DNA from 2 places in the Streptomyces sp. NPDC006512 genome. Region 1 is predicted to be linked to the other one. Evidence: riboswitches for the same ligand, from Rfam matches in the RefSeq annotation. Region 1 holds a riboswitch; the other holds the start of a gene.

The links. Region 1 has a riboswitch for S-adenosylmethionine ahead of ABZZ17_RS25165 (aminotransferase class V-fold PLP-dependent enzyme). Riboswitches for the same ligand answer to the same signal wherever they lie in the genome.
Region 2: it holds a riboswitch for S-adenosylmethionine, as region 1 does, so the genes downstream of both, thrC (threonine synthase) here and ABZZ17_RS25165 (aminotransferase class V-fold PLP-dependent enzyme) in region 1, are expected to answer to the same signal.

The regions. Positions count from the first base shown of each region.
Region 1 covers NZ_JBEXPG010000038.1:12,495-15,869, reverse strand. Annotated here, with positions in the region: gene ABZZ17_RS25170 (Lrp/AsnC ligand binding domain-containing protein) at 1-246, shown strand, start outside; gene ABZZ17_RS25165 (aminotransferase class V-fold PLP-dependent enzyme) at 273-1,667, opposite strand; SAM riboswitch class IV at 1,885-2,001, opposite strand; gene trpD (anthranilate phosphoribosyltransferase) at 2,087-3,151, opposite strand; gene ABZZ17_RS25155 (ubiquinol-cytochrome c reductase cytochrome b subunit) at 3,317-3,375, opposite strand, start outside.
Region 2 covers NZ_JBEXPG010000018.1:117,796-121,170, forward strand. Annotated here, with positions in the region: gene ABZZ17_RS15190 (ubiquitin-like small modifier protein 1) at 1-63, opposite strand, end outside; gene thrC (threonine synthase) at 98-1,387, opposite strand; SAM riboswitch class I at 1,405-1,562, opposite strand; gene ABZZ17_RS15200 (glucosyl-3-phosphoglycerate synthase) at 1,745-2,695, shown strand; gene ABZZ17_RS15205 (trehalose-6-phosphate synthase) at 2,779-3,375, shown strand, end outside.

The DNA.
Region 1 (3,375 bases):
GACCGCATCCCCGAGATCGCCGAGTCCATCGCGCAGCTGGACAGCGTCAGCGAGGTCTACTCCGTCACGGGAACGTACGACCTGATCGCGCTGGTCCGCGTGGCCCGCCACGAGAACCTCGCGGACATCATCCCGGGCCGCATCAGCAAGATCCCGGGCGTCGAGGCGACGGACACCCACGTCGCGTTCCGCACCTACTCCCAGCACGACCTGGAAGCGGCGTTCGCGATCGGCCTCGACGCGTAGCGCCCGCCGGCCGCTGGTGCCGGCCGTCAGACGGCCGGGACGCAGCGGCCCTCTTCGGTGCGGTACTGCCACTTGGCGCCGTCCGCGACGAGTTCCCGCACCGCGCGGACGAAGCGCTCCACGTGCTCGTCGGGGGTGCCGGCGCCGAAGCTGACGCGGATGGCGTTCAGCGAACGCTCCCCCGGCGCCGCCTCGGGGGCACCGCATTCCCCCGGCTCCTGCGGCTCGCTGCCCAGCAGCGTGCGCACCAGCGGGTGGGCGCAGAAGAGTCCGTCGCGCACCCCGATGCCGTACTCGGCGGACAGGGCGGCGGCGAAGTGCGAACTGTTCCAGCCGTCGACCACGAACGAGATGACGCCGACGCGCGGGGCGTCGTCCCCGAAGAGGGACAGGACGCGGACCGCCGGGACCTCGGCCAGGCCCTCGCGGACCCTGGCGATGAGGTGGCGCTCCCGGGCGACGAGACCGTCGAAGCCCGCCTCGGTGAGGGCCTTGCAGGCGGAGGCGATGGAGTAGACACCGATGACGTTCGGGGAGCCGGCCTCGTGGCGGGCGGCGGTGGTGTGCCACTCGACGTCGACGCCGCCGTCCTCGCGGCGGGCCACCTTGCGGGAGGCGCCTCCGCCGGCCAGGTACGGGTCGGCCTCCTGGAGCCAGTCCGCGCGGCCGGCGAGTACGCCCGAGCCGAAGGGGGCGTAGAGCTTGTGGCCGGAGAAGGCGACCCAGTCCACGTCCAGGTCGCGGACGGAGACGGGGTGGTGCGGGGCCAGCTGGGCGGCGTCGAGCACGATCCGCGCACCGTGGGCGTGCGCGGCGGCGGCGAGCTCCTTCACGGGCCACAGCTCACCGGTGACGTTGGACGCGCCGGTGACGCAGACCAGCGCGGGACCGTACGGGTCGCGGTCGGCCAGGGCCCGCTCCAGGGTGGCGACGGCCTCGCCGGGGGTGCGGGGGGCGTTGAGGTAGGTGACCCGCGCGTCCGTCCAGGGCAGCAGCGAGGCGTGGTGCTCGGTCTCGAAGACGAAGACCTGGCAGCCGGCCGGGAGGACCGCGGCGAGCAGGTTGAGGGAGTCGGTGGTGGACCGGGTGAAGACCACCTGGTCCGAGGGCCGGCAGTCGAGGAACTCGGCGACCGTGACCCGGCTCTGCTCGAAGAGGTCCGTGGACAGCTGCGAGAGGTAGCCGGCGCCGCGGTGGACGCTGCCGTAGTACGGGGCGTACGCGGCCACGTCGTCCCAGACCCGCTGGAGCGCGGGGGCGCTGGCCGCGTAGTCCAGGGCGGCGTAGGTGACCTCACCGCCGGTCACGAGCGGGACGGTGACGTCCCGGCCGAGCACGGCCAGCGGCTCGGCACAGGCGGGGCCCCCGGCGGTGGCGGCGTCGGTGGCGTCGGTGGCGGCGGTGTTCAGGGATGCGGACATGGCGGTATCTCCCGGCAGGCAGGGCTGAATGGCTTCGGTGTGCCCGTACGCGGGTACGGCTCTGCGGCCGTCCGGGGTACGGGAAAGCCCTCGGAGTGACGCGGGGCGCACGGAAGCGGACCCGGTCCGAGGGGTGAAGTGGGGGCGGAGTCGCCCTATCGCATTCGCTTGCTCACGGAAAACGCTCCTCGAGAGACCAGGACCCCTGGTGTCGAGGGATCCGCGCTTGCCGTAGACCTCGCTGCCTACGGCCTGGTCATCACCCGGGGCACCCCGCCACGGAAGGAGGGTTGCCGGACAGCAAGCCGGGGCCTAAACGCTGTCACTCGTGACCTGGGCAGAATCCTGCCACACGATCTCCCGTGCGCAAGACCCCGGTCCACGATGCGGACCGGGGTCTTGGCCGAAACGGGTGGGGCTCAGGCGTTGCTGGCGGCCACCCAGCGGTCCAGGGCGGCCCGCGCCGCACCCGAGTCGATGGACTCGGCCGCCCGGGTCACGCCGGCCGCGAGCTGCTCCTCCAGGGAGCCCGTCCCCGGGTCCAGCGCGACCAGGGCGGCGGCCGAGTTCAGCAGTACGGCGTCACGGACGGGGCCGCTCTCGCCCGCCAGCAGCCGGCGGGCCACATCGGCGTTGTACGAGGCGTCCTCGCCCCGCAGCTGCGACACGTCGACGAGCGGGATTCCGATGTCGCGCGGGTCGAACGTCGACTCGGTCACCGAACCGTCCCGGACCCACCACACGCGCGAGGTGGCCGTGGTGGTCAGCTCGTCGAGGCCGTCGTCGCCGCGGAACACCAGCGCGGACGAGCCCCGCTCGGCCAGCACCCCCGCCATGATGGGGGCCACCCGCGGATCGGCCACGCCCGTCGCCTGGGCCCGCACCTTGGCCGGGTTGGTCAGGGGACCTAGGAAGTTGAAGGTCGTCCGGATGCCCAGCTCCTTGCGGGCGGCCGCCACGTGCCGCAGCGCCGGGTGGAACTTCACCGCGAAGCAGAGGGTGATCCCGGCCTCCTCGACGACCTCCACCACCCGGGCGGGGGTGAGGTCGAGGTTGACGCCGAGCTTCTCCAGCACGTCGGAGGAACCGCTCGCGGAGGACGCCGCCCGGTTGCCGTGCTTGACGACCTTCGCGCCCGTGCCGGCCACCACGATCGCCGACATGGTCGAGATGTTGACCGTCTTGGCGCCGTCGCCGCCGGTGCCGACGATGTCCACCGCCCGGCCCGCCACCTCGATCAGGTTGGCGTGTTCGTACATGGCGCGCACCATGCCGTTGATCTCCGCGACGGTCTCCCCCTTGGCCCGCAGCGCGACCACGAAGCCGGCGATCTGCGCGTCGGTGGCCTCGCCCCGCATGATCCGTTCCATCGCCCAGGCGGTGTCGTCCGCACCGAGGTTCCGGCCGGTCAGCAGGGCGTCGAGGACGCCCGGCCAGCCACGGGCCGCCACGCTGTCGCCGCCTGCCGGGGTCACAACGTTCATGGTCCGCTCCTGCTGCTCATCGGGATACCACGGGGGAATGGGAAGGAGACCAGCCTATCCAGCCCCGGAGACGGCAAAGAGCCCCGTCCAGACACTGGACGGGGCTCTCGCCGTGGCGACACCAGGATTGACCGAAATCAATCCCTCAAGCGGTCATGCCGGAGATCAGTGGTGGCCGTGGCCGCTCTGGATCTCCTTGTACTCCTCGACCGTGGGCTTCGGAA
Region 2 (3,375 bases), on a different contig from region 1:
GACCTCGGCCACGCCGCCGGTGTAGGTGCGCAGGATGGTGGGGATGCGGACGTTGACGCTCATGGCGCTACCGCCTTTCCGGGTGTCGTGGTGGAGGTCAGGCGAGGTTGGCGGCGCGGAAGGCGTCCAGGCTCGGGCGGATCGTGGCGGTCTGGCCGCTGTCGGCGGCCACCGCCTCCAGGGTCTTGAGGCCGTCGCCGGTGTTCAGGACCACGGTGGTCAGCGCCGGGTCCAGCTGCCCGTTCTCGATCAGCTTCTTCGTGACGCCGACGGTCACGCCGCCCGCGGTCTCGGCGAAGATGCCCTCGGTCTGGGCGAGGAGCTTGATGGCCTCGACGACCTGCTCGTCGTTGACGTCCTCGACGTAGCCGCCGGTGCGCCGGGCGATGTCCAGGACGTACGGGCCGTCCGCCGGGTTGCCGATCGCCAGGGACTTGGCGATGGTGTTCGGCTTCTGCGGGCGGACCACCTCGTGCCCGGCCTTGAAGGCGGTGGACACCGGGGAACAGCCCTCGGCCTGGGCGCCGAAGATCTTGTACGGCTTGTCCTCGACGAGACCGAGCTTGATCAGCTCCTGGAGACCCTTGTCGATCTTCGTCAGCTGGGAGCCGGACGCGATCGGGATGACGATCTGGTCGGGCAGCCGCCAGCCGAGCTGCTCGCAGATCTCGTAGGCGAGGGTCTTGGAGCCCTCGCCGTAGTACGGCCGCAGGTTGACGTTGACGAAGCCCCAGCCCTCGCCCAGCGGGTCGCCGATGAGCTCGGAGCAGAACCGGTTGACGTCGTCGTAGTTGCCCTCGATGCCGACCAGGTCGCCACCGTAGACACCGGCCATGACGACCTTGCCCTGCTCCAGGTCGTGCGGGATGAACACGCAGGAGCGGAAGCCGGCGCGGGCGGCCGCGGCGCCGACGGCGCCGGCCAGGTTGCCCGTGGAGGAGCAGGACAGGGTGGTGAAGCCGAAGGCGCGGGCGGCCTCGACGGCGATGGCCACGACACGGTCCTTGAAGGAGTGCGTCGGGTTGCCGGAGTCGTCCTTGACGTACAGCTTGCCGGTGACGCCGAGCTCCTTGGCCAGGTTCGCGGCGTCCACGAGCTTGGTGAAGCCCGGGTTCAGGCTGGGCTTGGAGGCCACGTCCGCCGGGACGGGCAGCAGCGGGGCGTAACGCCAGATGTTGTCGGGGCCGGCCTCGATCGCGGCGCGCAGGGCCTCGGGGTTCCCGAGGGGCAGCTCGTAGGCGACTTCCAGCGGTCCGAAACACTCGGCGCAGGCGAAAATGGGACCGAGCTCGAAGCGGGTACCGCACTCGCGGCAGGAAAGGCCGGTGGCGGGTCCGAGATCCACGGAATCCAGGTCGGCAGAGGTGGCGACGGTCTGTGCAGCCATGATGGCGAGGCCCTTTCTCCTCATCTTCCCCATGGCGCACTTCGCCATGAGACGGAATTGGCACCTTCCCTAGCCGGGGACCCCGCGGGAGTGCGTCTCAGACGCATCGCGAGAACCGACTGGAGGGTTGCCGGGGCTTCAACGGGCCGTATCCCTCTGCCCCTCTGGATGAGCGGTATGGCACCGGGCGGCGCGCAGGGCGCGTCCGGGCGTTTGTACGCGGGACCCCCGGCATGCGGTGGTCCTTCGCGTTGTTCAAGACTGTAACCGAAGGTCCGGGTGGTTGAGACAGCCGTCCGAACCGCGAGATGGATCACTTTTCGGTCCAAACCACCGATGAAGCAGGGAGTCCCGAGAGTGCTGGAAGAGGTGGAGCGCTGGCTGGCCGCCCGCTCCTGGTCCGCAGCCGACCGACCGCTCGACCAGCTGCTCGACCGGAAACGGGCGGCGGGCACGACGGTCAGCGTGGTGCTGCCCGCCCTCGACGAGGAGGCCACCGTCGGGCGGATCGTCGAGGTGATCCGGCGCGACCTGATCGAGGGCCCGCCGATCCCCCTCGTCGACGAGCTCGTGGTGATCGATTCCGGCTCGACGGACCGTACGGCGAAGGTCGCGGCCGAGGCCGGCGCCCGGGTGGTGCACCGCGACGACATCCTGCCGCGGCTGCCCGCGCTGCCCGGCAAGGGCGAGGTGCTGTGGCGCTCGCTGCTCGCCACGAGCGGCGAGGTCGTCTGCTTCGTGGACGCCGACCTGCGGGACTTCTCGGCGGCGTTCGTGTCCGGGATCGTGGGCCCGCTGCTCACCGATCCGCAGGTCCAGTTCGTCAAGGCGATGTACGACCGCCCGCTGGGGGACGCCCCCGGCCAGGGCGGCCGGGTCACCGAGCTGGTCGCGCGGCCCCTCCTCAACCTGCACTGGCCGCAGCTGGCCGGCTTCGTGCAGCCGCTGGGCGGCGAGTACGCCGTACGGCGCTCCCTGCTGGAGCGGCTGCCGTTCCCCGTCGGGTACGGGGTGGAGCTGGGGCTGCTCGTGGACGCGCTGCACACGGTCGGGCTGGACGCGCTGGCCCAGGTCGACGTCGGGGTCCGGCTGCACCGGCACCAGGACGGGCAGGCACTGGGCCGGATGGCCGCCGCGATCTACCGCACGGCGCAGCTGCGGCTCTCGCGCGGGCACCTCGTGCGGCCGGAGCTGACGCAGTTCGAGCGGGGGCCGGACGGGTTCGTTCCGCGCACCTATCCGGTGGACACCGAGGAGCGGCCGCCGATGGTGGAGATCAAGGAGTACGCGGGGCGCCGCGTGGCCTGACCGGGGGTCCGGGCCGGGAATGATCCTCGCCGCGCTCGGCGTACACGCGTTTGACCGGGGGCGGGCCTGGCTAGGTTGGCCGCATGGCTTCTCAGGCTTCTCAGGTACTCGTCGCCGCGAACCGCGGCCCGCTCTCGTACGCCCTCGAACAGGACGGCACGCTCAGTACCCGGCGCGGCGGGGGCGGTCTCGTCTCCGGCCTCTCCGCGGCCCTCGCGCGGCAGCCGGAGGCCCTGTGGATCTGCGCGGCCCTGTCCGACGCCGACCGGGAGGCGGTCCGCCGGGGCGTGTCCGAGCCGGGCGTGCGGATGCTCGACATCGATCCGGGGGTGTACGACGACGCGTACAACGGCATCGCCAACTCGGTGCTCTGGTTCACCCACCACCACCTGTACGACGTCCCGCGCGAGCCGGCCTTCGACGCGGAGTTCCGGCGGCAGTGGCAGTCGTACGCCGCCTACAACCGGGCCTTCGCCGAGGCGCTGGCGGAGGAGGCCGCGCAGGGCGCGTCGGTCCTCGTCCAGGACTACCACCTGGCGCTGGTGCCGGGAGCGCTCCGCGAGCTGCGGCCCGACCTGCGGATCTCGCACTTCACGCACACGCCGTGGGCCTCGTCCGAGTACCTGGACATGCTCCCGGACGACGTCCGGCGGGACCTGCTGTGGGGGATGCTCGGCGCG